2 regions of the Streptomyces sp. NPDC002564 genome follow, and region 2 is predicted to be linked to the other one. Evidence: riboswitches for the same ligand, from Rfam matches in the RefSeq annotation. Region 2 holds a riboswitch; the other holds the start of a gene.
The links. Region 2 has a riboswitch for cobalamin ahead of ACFYXE_RS03760 (ribonucleoside-diphosphate reductase subunit alpha). Riboswitches for the same ligand answer to the same signal wherever they lie in the genome.

Region 1 (6,852 bases), on a different contig from region 2:
CTGTCCGAGTCCTTCGGCGCAGGATTCAACGGCCCGCTGATGGTCACCATCAGCAAGGACACCGACGTGGCGGGCGCCGCCAAGACCGTCGGCGACGCGATCGGCAAGATCGACGGCGTCGCCGCCGTGACCCCGGCCCAGGCCAACAAGGCCGGCGACACCGCGATCATGAACGTCGTCCCGAAGACCGGGCCGAGCGACCACAAGACCGAGGAACTGGTCAAGTCGATCCGCTCGACCGCGGACGGCCTTGGGTCGGACACCGGCTCCGAGATCCTGGTCACCGGCCAGACCGCGATGACCATCGACTTCTCGCAGACCCTGGACGACGCGCTCCTGCCCTACCTCGGGCTCGTGGTCGGCCTGGCGTTCCTGCTCCTGATGCTCGTCTTCCGATCGATCCTGGTCCCGCTCAAGGCCGCGCTCGGCTTCCTGCTCTCGGTGGCCGCCGCGCTCGGCGCCGTGGTCGCGGTCTTCCAGTGGGGCTGGCTCGCGGACATCGTGGGCGTCGACCAGCCGGGCCCCATCATGTCGATGATGCCGATCTTCATGATCGGTGTGGTCTTCGGCCTGGCGATGGACTACGAGGTCTTCCTCGTGACCCGGATGCGCGAGGCGTACGTCCACGGGGCGCGCCCCGGCGAGTCGGTCGTGACCGGCTTCACCCACGGCGGGCGGGTCGTGGCCGCGGCCGCGATCATCATGATCAGCGTCTTCTCCGGCTTCATCATGGAGAACGACGACATGATCAAGATGATGGGCTTCGGCCTGGCCATCGCCGTCCTCTTCGACGCCTTCGTCGTCCGCATGGCCATCGTGCCCGCCGTCCTCGCCCTGCTCGGCAAGGCGGCCTGGTGGCTGCCGCGCTGGCTGGACAAGGCGCTGCCGAACGTGGACGTGGAGGGCGAGCAGCTGCACAAGAACCTCGGCGACACCGTGACGCCCGACGCGGAGACCGACCGGGAGCTCGAGCCCGTGGGTCGGTGACCCACCGCCCCCTCCGGTGACGGGCCGGCCGGGACACCACCCCGCAGGGGAGTGTCCCGGCCGGCCCGTTTTGCGTGACCCGGCCCGCCCTCACGGAGGCGGGCCGGGTCACGCCGTCGCGGTGCGCCGCGGGCCGTCGGGCGCCCGGGTCAGCGGTCCGCGAAGACCATCCAGACCTGGCCCGGCGCGAACGGCATCGGCTCGCCGTTCGGCCGGGTGAAGGTGGTGCCACCGGTCGCCGCGGACCGCTTCCAGCGCGTCGCGTAGGCCTTGCCGTCCCGCAGCACGGTGGCCTTGCCGCTGCCGACCGTCTCGATGTACGGGGTGACCGCGCCGTTGACGTCCTTGAAGCGCGACGGGCGCATGGTCACGTGCTGGATCACGATGGTGCGGGCACCGAGCTGCGCCCCCGCCGTGCTGCGCGCGGGAGCGCCGTCGAAGGACGCCAGCCAGCGGCCCTCCCGCGGCGACCAGCGGAAGGAGTGGCTCGCCGAGGCGTATCTGACGGTCCGCACGTCGGCGCGGGTGCCGCCCTGCGGGGCCGCGCCGAACCGGAAGCCGATGTCGTTCGGCCGGTCCGCCTTCGGCGCCGACCGCAGCAGCGCCTTCGGACGCAGGAACAGGTTGTGCGGCGCGGCGCGGCCGCCCTCACGGAAGTAGGCGCCGGGAACCCGGCCGTGCGGGCGGGCGTACAGCGGCGAGTCCCTGAGCGTCTTCTGCAGCGCGCTGCGCACGCCGGAGTAGGCGAGCGCGGGGCGGCCGAACTGGCGCAGGAGCTCCACGTCGGACTCGCGGGCGCTGCGCACCGGTCCGACCGCGCGCGGGTACTTGCTGGAGTACACGCCCATCAGGCGGCTCATGCCGCCCTCGACCTTCTCCACGTAGACGATGTCGGCCTGGTCGAGGCCGGTGTGCGGCCGGGCTCCCCGGGCGTTGTCGAACTTCACGGCGAGGACCGGCCCCTGATCGGCCGTGAGACCGGTGAACGGCGAGGTGCGCGGCGCGGGAGCGTCCTCCCTGGCCGGTGCCGGGGCCGGTGCGCTCGCCCAGGAGGGGGCACCCACGGTGAGCGTCGCCGTGGCGACCAGCGCGAGCACTTTCGCGCCGAGGCGGGTGCGGCGGGTGGCCCGGACTGTCGTTGCTGCCATCTAGGCGTCTCCATTCGTGACGGAACCGGTCGTTGCACACCGGCAGGCGCACATCTACCTCCCGGGGCCGTACCGCCAACCGCCGCTGGGGCCATCCACCCTGGTCACGTCACTCTTTCCGGGGGCACCCCGCGTGGCTGCGCCCCGAACGGCGGCGCCGACGTGCCGGGCCCCGCACGTCGGAGACAATCATGGGCATGGCAGCGCTGACCGAGATCCTCCCCGTGGAAGCCGTGCTCCTCGACGCCCCGGCGGCGAACTGGCGCGAGGCCGTCCGGCGCGCCGGCGACCTGATGGTCGCCACCGGTGCCGCCACCGACACGTACACCGCGGAGATGATCGAGAACGTCCAGGAGAACGGGCCCTACATCGTCATCGCGCCGGGGCTCGCCTTCGCCCACGCCCGCCCCTCGCCCGCCGTCCTGCGCACCGGCATGTCCTGGGTGCGCCTCGCGGCCCCGGTCGCGTTCGGGCACGACACCAACGACCCCGTCGAGCTGGTGGTCGGCCTCGCCGCGAAGGACGCCTCCGAGCACACCGCGGCGATGGGCGCCCTGGCCCGGCTGCTCGCCGACCCCGGCACGGCCCGTGCGCTGCGCGAGGCGACGACGCCCGCCCAGGTGCACGCCCTCCTCGGCGATGGCCCCGCGCCCGCCCGGCCGCGCGGACGGGCCGCGCGCGGCGGGGACCTGCACAAGATCCTGACGGTCTGCGGCAACGGCGTCGGCACGAGCCTGTTCCTCAAGCAGACCGTCGAGGGCGTCCTGGACCGCTGGGGATGGGGCCGGTACGTCACCGTGGAGGCGACGGACACCATCTCGGCCAAGGGCAAGGCCGACGAGGCCGTCGCCATCCTCACCTCGCGGGAGATCGCCAGGACCCTCGGTGACGTGGGCGTCCCGGTGAAGGTCGTCGAGGACTTCACCAGCGCGGCGGAGGCCGACCGCGTGCTCAGGGACACCTACGACGTCTGACGGCCCCGCGCCCAGGAGGGAACCACCATGGACTGGCTCGTGTCGATCGCCGAGTTCCTCGTCAACGAGATCCTCAGCCAACCCGCGTACCTCATCGGCCTCATCACGGCCGCGGGTCTGATCGCGCTCAAGAAGACCGCCGGGCAGATCGTCGGCGGCGCCATCAAGGCGACGCTCGGCTTCCTGCTCATCGGGGCCGGCGCGACGCTCGTCGTCGGCGCCCTCGCCCCGCTCGGCGAGATGATCCAGGGCGCCACCGGGGCGCACGGAGTGATCCCCACCAACGAGGCGATCGTCGGCATCGCGCAGGAGCAGTACGGCGCCCGCGTCGCCTGGCTGATGATCCTCGGCTTCGCCGTCAGCCTGCTCCTGGCCCGCTTCACCCCGCTGCGCTATGTCTTCCTGACCGGGCATCACATGCTGTTCATGGCGACCCTGTTGACGATGGTGCTGGCCATCGCGGGCCAGGCGTCATGGGTCGTGGTCGTCGTCGGCGGCGTACTGCTCGGCATCCTGCTGGTCGCCATGCCCGCCTTCGCGCACCCCTGGACCAAGCGTGTCACCGGCAACGACAGCGTCGCGATCGGCCACTTCGGCACGGCCGGGTACATCGCGGCGGGCGCGACCGGACAGCTGGTGGGCAAGCGCAGCCGCAGCACCGAGGAGATGAACCTCCCCGAGGGCCTGCGCTTCCTGCGCGACTCGATGGTCGCCACCGCCCTGTCCATGGTGCTCATCTACCTGATCATGTCGCTGGTCTTCCTCGGCAAGGTGGGCAAGGCGGCGGCCTTCAAGGCCTTCGGCGAGAACGGCGCGGCGGGCGCGACCGGCGTCGGCGACTACGTCATGCAGTCCGTCATGCAGGGCCTGCAGTTCGGCATCGCCGTCGCCGTGATCCTCTTCGGCGTCCGCACGATCCTCGGCGAACTCGTGCCCGCCTTCCAGGGCATCGCGCAGAAGCTCGTGCCCGGAGCCCTGCCCTCCCTGGACGCGCCCATCGTCTTCCCCTATGCACAGAACGCCGTCCTGATCGGCTTCATCGCCAGCTTCATCGGGGGTCTCGTCAGCCTCGGGCTGCTGGCCTGGGTCTTCCACCCGGCCCTCGGGCTCGCGCTCGTGCTGCCCGGCCTGGTCCCGCACTTCTTCACCGGCGGCGCGGCCGGGGTCTACGGCAACGCGACCGGTGGCCGCCGCGGCGCCGCACTCGGCGCCTTCCTCAACGGCGTCCTCATCACCTTCCTGCCCGCCCTGCTCCTGAAGGTCCTCGGCGCCTTCGGGGACGAGAACACCACCTTCGGCGACGCCGACTTCGGCTGGTTCGGCACCCTCATCGGCTATGCGGCGAAGGCGGGCGAAACCGGCGGGATCGTCCTGATGCTGCTGATCGGCGCGGCCGTCCTGCTCGGCGCGATCGTCGTGCAGAAGCGGGTCGTGGAGACCGGCTGGGACCCCGGCGCCCGCCGCGACGCGCTGCTCCCCGCCGACCGGGCGCTCACCCCGGCCGCCGCTCCCGCCGGTTCCCCCGTCGCGTACGCGAAGATCGCACCCCCGCGCGGCGCCCCGAAGCCGCCCCCGCCGCCGGACGACGGCGCCTGACCACGGACCGCGCGGACCTGCTCCGACCACGCGCGCACCTGCTCCGAACCGGCGCGCACCCGCTCTGAACAGGGGCGCACGCGGTGGTACACGCGCTCGCGTGTGACATCACGGCGCAGCGGCCGCAAGTTGTCAGCAGATCAGTTGAGCACTAATGTCACCACGCCTTGGTGCACGGGAAATCCGGTGTGATGCCGGTGCGGCCCTCGCCACTGTGATCGGGAAGTCCGGCTCCAGCCCTCGCGGCAGCCACTGGGTACTCGCGTACCCGGGAAGGCGGAGTCCGGTCGGTAAGACCCGTCAGCCAGGAGACCGGCCAAGGCACGTTGTCCATCCACGAGGTGCTGGAGAGGGTCTGCTGAGCCATGCACATAGCCGAGGGTTTCCTCCCACCCGCGCACGCGATCGCCTGGGGCGTCGCGTCCGCGCCGTTCGTCGTCCACGGAGTCCGCTCCCTGACCCGTGAGGTCAAGGAACACCCGGAGAGCACCCTGCTCCTGGGTGCCTCCGGAGCCTTCACCTTTGTCCTTTCCGCACTGAAGATCCCGTCCGTGACGGGCAGTTGCTCCCACCCGACCGGAACCGGGCTCGGTGCGATCCTGTTCCGGCCGCCCATCATGACGGTGCTCGGCACCATCACCCTGCTCTTCCAGGCGCTGCTGCTCGCCCACGGCGGGCTCACCACGCTGGGCGCCAACGTGTTCTCGATGGCGATCGTCGGACCCTGGGCCGGATACGCGGTCTACCGGCTCCTCAAGCGGTACGACGTGCCGCTCATGGTCGCCGTGTTCTTCGGCGCGTTCGTCGCCGACCTGTCCACGTACTGCGTCACCAGCGTCCAGCTGGCCCTGGCCTTCCCCGACCCCAGCAGCGGCTTCCTCGGCGCGCTGGGCAAGTTCGGCGGCATCTTCGCCGTCACGCAGATCCCGCTGGCGGTCAGCGAGGGACTGCTCACCGTCCTCGTGATGCGGCTGCTCGTGCAGTCCAGCAAGGGCGAGCTCACCCGGCTCGGCGTGCTGCTGCAGCGCAAGCAGGCGGACGCCACCACCAGGACCGAGACGGGGGCCAGCGCCTGATGAACAAGAACGCAAAGATCAACATCCTGCTCGTCGTGATCGTCGCCGCTCTCGCGGTGCTGCCCCTCGCGCTCGGCCTCGGGGACGACGAGAAGGAGCCGTTCGCCGGCGCCGACGCGCAGGCCGAGACGGCCATCACCGAGATCAAGCCGGACTACGAGCCGTGGTTCTCGCCGCTGTACGAACCCCCGTCCGGCGAGATCGAGTCCGCGCTCTTCGCCCTCCAGGCGGCCATCGGAGCGGGCGTCCTCGCGTACTACTTCGGCCTGCGCAAGGGCCGCCGTCAGGGCGCCGAGCAGGCCGCCCGCACCGAAGAGGCGCCCCCCGGGGAGGCGCTCGGCGACCAGGCCGCCGAGCCGGACGGCGACGGCGCGCACCAGCCCGTCGGTGCCCGGCGGTCGGCCGATGCCGGCGGCGCCGGGTCCGGCACCGGGCAGGTCTGATCCGGCGTGCTGCCCATCGACGCGGCGGCGCACAGCAGTCGCTGGCGCCGCCGGCACCCGGTCGACAAGGCGGTGCTCGGGCTCGGACTCACCGTCCTCGCCATCTCGCTGCCGCCCTGGCCGGGCGCCGCCCTCGTGCTGGTCACCGCCGTCACCGTGCTGCTCGGCCCGGCGGGCGTACCGCCCCGCAAACTGTGGCGCGCCTACCGCGTGCCGCTCGGTTTCTGCGTGACGGGAGCACTGACCCTGCTCGTCCAACTCGGCGGCCCCGACGGGTTCGTGGCCTTCGCCGAAGGCGGCCCGGCCCGCGCGGGAGGCCTGCTCCTGCGGACCTCCGCCGCCTCGCTCGGGGTGCTCCTCTTCGCCTTCACCACACCGATGTCGGACCTGCTGCCCCGGCTGGTGAAGGCGGGTGTCCCCGCGCCGGTCGTGGACGTGGCGCTCGTGACGTACCGGATGAGCTTCCTGCTCCTGGACTCCATGGGCCGCATCCGGCAGGCGCAGGCCGCCCGGCTCGGCCACACCACCCGCGCGGCCACCTGGCGCTCCCTGGCCGGTCTCGGCGCCACCGCGTTCGTGCGCGCCTTCGACCGGGCCGGCCGGCTGCAGGCCGGGCTCGCGGGCCGCG
Region 2 (6,852 bases):
CAGAAGGTCTTCTCCGACGACCCGCGCGTCGGCTTCTTCCAGCAGCGCTCCAACTACCGGGACGCCATCGACCAGGGCACGATCCTGCCGCCCGCCAAGACCATGGACGACATGCACACCGTGGTCACCAACTCCACGGTGGACGGCGTCCTTTCGGCGACGCTCGCCCTGCTCGTCGTCGTCGTGATCCTCGACGCCGCCCGGGTCTGCGTGCGCCACCTCCGCACCCCCGACGCCTCACGGCTGAGCGAAGCCCCGTACGTGGAGTCGAAGTTGACCGCGCCCGCCGGACTCTTCGCGACCCCCGAGGAGAAGCGGGAGGCCCTGGAGCACAAGGACAGGGAACAGGAGCGGGCGACGGCCGGGCCGGGGGCGGGCGCGTGACGGCGATGCTGCTGCGGGGCCTGCGCTGGATGCGCTGGTACGTCAGGGAGTTGACCGACGAGTCGGCGTACGAACGGTATGTGGCGCATATCCGCGGGGACCATCCGGACGCAACCGTCCCCAGCCGACGCGCATTTGAGCGCATGCGGACAGAGCGGCAGGAGTCGGACCCCGAACAGGGCTTCCGCTGCTGCTGAGCAGGCACATTGACCCGTCCGTTATCCGGACGGGGGTTCCATACCGCGAGACTGTGGCTTAGATTTCCCGCACGTTAAGCATGGGATAAGTGAGGGAACGGGAGCCGCGATATGTCAGATGCGCCTGAAGTGGACCGACCGGTCGTGACACCGGTCCGGGTGGTCATCGCCGTCTGCCTCGTCGCGCCCTTCGTGGCGATGCTCTGGGTGAGCTCCTACGCCAAGGTCGACCCGACGCTCATCGGCATCCCGTTCTTCTACTGGTACCAGATGCTGTGGGTGCTCATCTCCACGGCACTCACGATGATCGCGTACAAGCTGTGGCAGCGCGACCAGCGCTCCCGCAGGGCCGCGCGGGCCCAGGGGGGTGCCGGACAGTGACCACACCCGCATCGACGACACTCGCATCGGGGACCGGCGGCGTGAACGGCGTCGCCCTCGCGGTCTTCATCTTCTTCTTCGCCGCGGTCACCGTCATGGGCTTCCTCGCCGCCCGCTGGCGCAAGGCCGAGAACGAGCAGAGCCTGGACGAATGGGGCCTGGGCGGACGGTCGTTCGGCACCTGGGTCACCTGGTTCCTGCTCGGCGGCGACCTGTACACCGCGTACACCTTCGTGGCCGTCCCCGCGGCCATCTACGCGGCGGGCGCGGCCGGCTTCTTCGCCGTGCCGTACACGATCCTCGTCTATCCGCTGATCTTCACCTTCCTGCCCCGCCTGTGGTCGGTCTCGCACAAGCACGGCTATGTGACCACCTCCGACTTCGTGCGCGGGCGCTTCGGCTCCAAGGGCCTGTCCCTCGCCGTCGCGGTCACCGGCATCCTCGCCACGATGCCGTACATCGCGCTCCAGCTCGTCGGCATCCAGGCCGTCCTGGACGTCATGGGCATCGGCGGCGGTCCCGACACGAACTGGTTCGTCAAGGACCTGCCGCTGCTGATCGCGTTCGCCGTGCTCGCCGCGTACACCTACTCGTCCGGCCTGCGCGCGCCCGCGCTGATCGCGTTCGTGAAGGACGGCCTGATCTATCTCGTCATCGCCGTCGCGATCATCTACATCCCGATCAAGCTCGGCGGCTTCGACGAGATCTTCCGGGCCGCGAACGACAAGTTCTCGGCGGCCAACGAGGCGGCGGGCAAACCGGTCGCCGGGCTCGCGCCGGGCGAGTCGGGGCAGTGGACCTACGCCACGCTGGCGCTCGGCTCCGCGCTCGCCCTGTTCATGTACCCGCACTCGATCACCGCGACCCTCTCCTCCAAGAGCCGCAACGTGATCCGCCGCAACACCACCATCCTGCCGCTCTACTCGCTGATGCTGGGCCTGCTCGCGCTGCTCGGCTTCATGGCGATCGCGGCCGGGGTGAAGGTGGAGAACGGCCAGCTGGCCATCCCCCAGCTGTTCGAGGACATGTTCCCCGACTGGTTCACCGGTGTCGCCTTCGCCGCCATCGGCATCGGCGCGCTCGTGCCGGCGGCCATCATGTCGATCGCGGCCGCGAATCTCTTCACCCGCAACATCTACAAGGACTTCCTCAAGCCGGACGCCACGCCCGAGCAGGAGACCAAGGTCTCCAAGCTGGTCTCGCTGCTGGTCAAGGTCGGCGCGCTGGCCTTCGTGCTCACCATGGACAAGACCGTCGCGATCAACTTCCAGCTGCTCGGCGGCATCTGGATCCTGCAGACCATGCCCGCCCTGGTCGGCGGCCTGTTCACCCGCTGGTTCCACCGCTGGGCGCTGCTCGCGGGCTGGGCGGTCGGCATGGTCTACGGCACGGTCGCCGCGTACGGGGTGGCCTCGCCGACGCAGAAGCACTTCGGCGGCTCGTCCGACGAGATCCCCGGCATCGGTGAGATCGGCTACATCGGCCTCACCGCGTTCGTGCTGAACGTGGTGGTCACCGTGGTCCTCACGTTCGTCCTGAAGGCCCTCAAGGCCCCCGAGGGCATCGACGAGACCTCCCCCGGGGACTACACGGCCGACGCGGGCGACCCCGGCGTCATGGAGGAACTGCCCAAGGCGACGGCGGGCTCCGGGCACTGACCCTGCCCCGCCGCTCCCCGCGCACGAACGCACGAACCCACGAAACTGACGAAGGCCGCCGGAAAACCGGCGGCCTTCGCCGTGCCGCTGTTGCACACTGCGCCCCATGGACATCACGATCAGGCCCGCCCGCCCCGAGGAGTACCCGGCGCTGGGCGATCTCACCGGACAGGCCTATCTCGGCGACGGACACCTGACGGACCCCGGCGACCCCTATCTGGGCGTGCTGCGGGACGTGGCCGGGCGCGCGGCGCGGGCCGAGGTCCTGGTGGCCGTGGCGGACGGCACACCGGACGCCGCGGTGCTCGGCTGCGTGACCTTCGTGCCCGCGCCCGGACCCATGTCGGACATCGCCCGGGAGGGCCAGGCGGAGATCCGCATGCTGGCCGTGTCCCCCGCCGCACGCGGCCGGGGCGCGGGCGAGACACTGGTACGGGAATGCCTGCGGCGCGCCAGGGAGGCGGGCCGCGACGGTCTCGTCCTGTCCACCCAGCCCTCGATGCACGCGGCCCACCGGCTCTACGAACGCCTGGGCTTCCGGCGCACCCCGCAGCGGGACTGGCAGCCGGTCGAGGACCTGACGCTGCTCACCTACGAGTTGACGTTCTAGGACAGTCTCCGCACGCCGACCCCTCGACGCCGACACAAGATGTGGGCCTGCTTCAGAAACCCGGCACAAGATGTATGCTCGTGCTCGCTGTCGTCGCAGGGGAATCCGGTGCAAGTCCGGAACTGTCCCGCAACGGTGTACGTGTACGCATTCGTCGTGCGCGGAGTCCGAGGACCTGCCGGCAGTGCACCCGTGCCGTCCGGCCCGGGTGCCGACCGTCCGGGCCTCGTGGAATGGGCCGGTGGACGCGGTACGCCACCCTGCCCGGGTGCGCCCGTGTGTGCCGATCCCCTCCCCCAGGCCCAGAGCCGAGCGAGGGAGAGCTCCACGTGACCATCGCGCCTGCCGAACCTGCGTCAGCGCTGTCGCTGCCGACCGCCGAGGGTACCGACGGGCCAGGGGCCGCGCTGCTGCGCACCCTGACCGACCTCACCGCCGACCTCCCCGACGCCGATCCCGGCCGGGTCGCCGCCGCCGCGTTGCGCGGCCGGTCGGCGCGGGCCGACGAGGCGGAGCTGCGGGAGCTCGCGACCGAGGCAGCCGCGGGGCTCATCTCCGAGGACCCGGCGTACTCCCGGCTCGCCGCCCGGCTCCTGAGCCTGTCCATCGCCGCCGAGGCGGCCTCGCAGGGCGTGCGCTCCTTCACCGAGTCGGTCGCCGTCGGGCACCGCGAGGGTCTGATCGCCGACCGCACCGCCGCCTTCGTGACCGCCCACGCGGCCCGCCTCGACGCGCTCGTGGACGCCGCCCACGCGGACGGCGCCGACTTCCGCTTCGGCTACTTCGGCCTGCGCACGCTGCACAGCCGCTACCTGCTGCGCCACCCGATCACCCGGCAGGTCGTCGAGACCCCGCAGCACTTCATGCTGCGCGTCGCCGCGGGCCTGGCCGAGGACGAGAGCACCCGCGCCGTCGACGAGGTGGCCGCGCTGTACGGCCTGATGAGCCGCCTGGACTACCTGCCGTCCTCGCCGACGCTCTTCAACTCCGGCACCCGCCACCCGCAGATGTCGTCCTGCTACCTGCTCGACTCCCCGCTGGACGAGCTCGACTCCATCTACGACCGCTACCACCAGGTCGCGCGCCTCTCCAAGCACGCCGGCGGCATCGGCCTCTCGTACTCCCGCATCCGCTCCCGCGGCTCGCTGATCCGCGGCACGAACGGGCACTCCAACGGCATCGTGCCGTTCCTCAAGACGCTGGACGCCTCGGTGGCCGCGGTGAACCAGGGCGGGCGGCGCAAGGGCGCGGCCGCGGTGTACCTGGAGACCTGGCACTCCGACATCGAGGAGTTCCTGGAGCTGCGCGACAACACCGGTGAGGACGCGCGCCGCACGCACAACCTGAACCTCGCGCACTGGATCCCCGACGAGTTCATGCGCCGGGTGGCCGCCGACCGGCCGTGGTCGCTGTTCTCGCCGTCCGACGTGCCCGACCTCGTCGACCTGTGGGGCGAGGAGTTCGACGCCGCCTACCGCGCGGCGGAGGCCGCGGGCCTGGCGAAGAAGACCATCCCGGCGCGCGAGCTGTACGGCCGCATGATGCGCACCCTCGCGCAGACCGGCAACGGCTGGATGACGTTCAAGGACGCCGCCAACCGCACCGCCAACCAGACGGCGGAGCCCGGCCACACCGTGCACTCGTCCAACCTGTGCACCGAGATCCTGGAGGTGACGGACGACGGGGAGACGGCCGTCTGCAACCTGGGCTCGGTCAACCTCGGCGCCTTCGTCGACCGGGCCGCCCAGGACATCGACTGGGAGCGCCTGGACGAGACCGTCCGCACGGCCGTCACCTTCCTCGACCGGGTCGTCGACATCAACTTCTACCCGACCGAGCAGGCCGGGCGCTCCAACGCCAGGTGGCGCCCGGTGGGCCTGGGCGCCATGGGCCTGCAGGACGTCTTCTTCCAGCTGAAGCTGCCGTTCGACTCCCCCGCCGCACGCGCCCTCTCGACCCGGATCGCCGAGCGGATCATGCTCGCCTCCTACGAGGCGTCCGCGGACCTCGCCGAGCGCAACGGCCCGCTGCCCGCCTGGGAGAAGACCCGCACCGCGCGCGGCGTGCTGCACCCCGACCACTACGGCGTCGAGCCGACCTGGCCGGAGCGGTGGGCGGCGCTGCGGGAACGTATCGCCGCGACCGGCATGCGCAACTCGCTGCTGCTGGCCATCGCGCCGACCGCGACCATCGCGTCCATCGCCGGTGTCTACGAGTGCATCGAGCCGCAGGTCTCCAACCTCTTCAAGCGCGAGACCCTGTCCGGCGAGTTCCTCCAGGTCAACTCCTACCTGGTGCAGGAGCTCAAGCGGCTCGGCGTGTGGGACGCCAAGACCCGTGAGGCGCTGCGCGAGGCCAACGGCTCGGTGCAGGGCTTCGACTGGGTGCCCGCGGACGTCCGCGAGCTGTACCGCACCGCGTGGGAGATCCCGCAGCGCGGCCTGATCGACATGGCCGCGGCGCGCACCCCCTACCTCGACCAGGCGCAGTCCCTGAACCTCTTCCTGGAGACGCCGACCATCGGCAAGCTCTCCTCGATGTACGCCTACGCCTGGCAGCAGGGCCTGAAGACCACGTACTACCTGCGCTCGCGCCCGGCGACGCGCATCGCCCGCGCGGCCGGCGGTACCCGGTCCGCCGCCGCGGCCCCCGTCCCCCAGCAGGTGACCGACCCCGACGCCGTCGCCTGCTCCCTGGAAAACCCCGAGTCCTGCGAGGCCTGCCAGTAATGAGCTCCACCACCCACAGCGAGAAGAACCTCCTCGACCCGGGCTTCGAGCTGACCCTGCGCCCCATGCGCTACCCGGACTTCTACGAGCGCTACCGGGACGCGATCAAGAACACCTGGACCGTCGAGGAGGTCGACCTCCACTCGGACGTCGCCGACCTGGCGAAGCTGTCCCCGGGCGAGCAGCACATGATCGGCCGTCTGGTCGCGTTCTTCGCGACGGGCGACTCGATCGTCTCCAACAACCTCGTGCTGACGCTGTACAAGCACATCAACTCCCCCGAGGCGCGGCTCTACCTGAGCCGTCAGCTCTTCGAGGAGGCCGTGCACGTCCAGTTCTATCTGACGCTGCTCGACACGTACCTGCCCGACCCGGAGGACCGCGCGGCCGCCTTCGACGCGGTCGAGGAGATCCCCTCGATCCGGGAGAAGGCCGAGTTCTGCTTCAAGTGGATGGACTCGGTCGAGAAGCTGGAGCGGCTGGAGACGCAGGCCGACCGCCGCCGCTTCCTGCTGAACCTGATCTGCTTCGCCGCGTGCATCGAGGGCCTGTTCTTCTACGGTGCCTTCGCCTACGTCTACTGGTTCCGCAGCCGCGGTCTGCTGCACGGCCTGGCGACGGGCACCAACTGGGTCTTCCGTGACGAGACGATGCACATGAGCTTCGCCTTCGACGTGGTCGACACGGTCCGCAAGGAGGAGCCCGAGCTCTTCGACGACGCGCTGCAGCAGCAGGTCACGGACATGCTCAAGGAGGCCGTCGAGGCCGAGCTGCAGTTCGCCCGCGACCTGTGCGGCGAGGGCCTGCCGGGCATGAACACCGACTCGATGCGCGAGTACCTGCAGTGCGTCGCCGACCAGCGGCTGCAGCGGCTCGGCTTCGCGCCGGTCTAC

Region 1: it holds a riboswitch for cobalamin, as region 2 does, so the genes downstream of both, ACFYXE_RS29315 (energy-coupling factor ABC transporter permease) here and ACFYXE_RS03760 (ribonucleoside-diphosphate reductase subunit alpha) in region 2, are expected to answer to the same signal.

What each region holds. Positions count from the first base shown of each region.
Region 1 is NZ_JBIARE010000009.1:255,166-262,017, forward strand. It holds gene ACFYXE_RS29295 (MMPL family transporter) at 1-987, shown strand, start outside; gene ACFYXE_RS29300 (DUF3048 domain-containing protein) at 1,137-2,135, opposite strand; gene ACFYXE_RS29305 (PTS sugar transporter subunit IIA) at 2,333-3,109, shown strand; gene ACFYXE_RS29310 (PTS ascorbate transporter subunit IIC) at 3,137-4,705, shown strand; cobalamin riboswitch at 4,857-5,041, shown strand; gene ACFYXE_RS29315 (energy-coupling factor ABC transporter permease) at 5,071-5,781, shown strand; gene ACFYXE_RS29320 (energy-coupling factor ABC transporter substrate-binding protein) at 5,781-6,224, shown strand; gene cbiQ (cobalt ECF transporter T component CbiQ) at 6,231-6,852, shown strand, end outside.
Region 2 is NZ_JBIARE010000001.1:820,575-827,426, reverse strand. It holds gene ACFYXE_RS03785 (carbon starvation CstA family protein) at 1-384, shown strand, start outside; gene ACFYXE_RS03780 (YbdD/YjiX family protein) at 390-581, shown strand; gene ACFYXE_RS03775 (DUF3311 domain-containing protein) at 693-962, shown strand; gene mctP (monocarboxylate uptake permease MctP) at 959-2,620, shown strand; gene ACFYXE_RS03765 (GNAT family N-acetyltransferase) at 2,727-3,230, shown strand; cobalamin riboswitch at 3,292-3,428, shown strand; gene ACFYXE_RS03760 (ribonucleoside-diphosphate reductase subunit alpha) at 3,560-5,959, shown strand; gene ACFYXE_RS03755 (ribonucleotide-diphosphate reductase subunit beta) at 5,959-6,852, shown strand, end outside.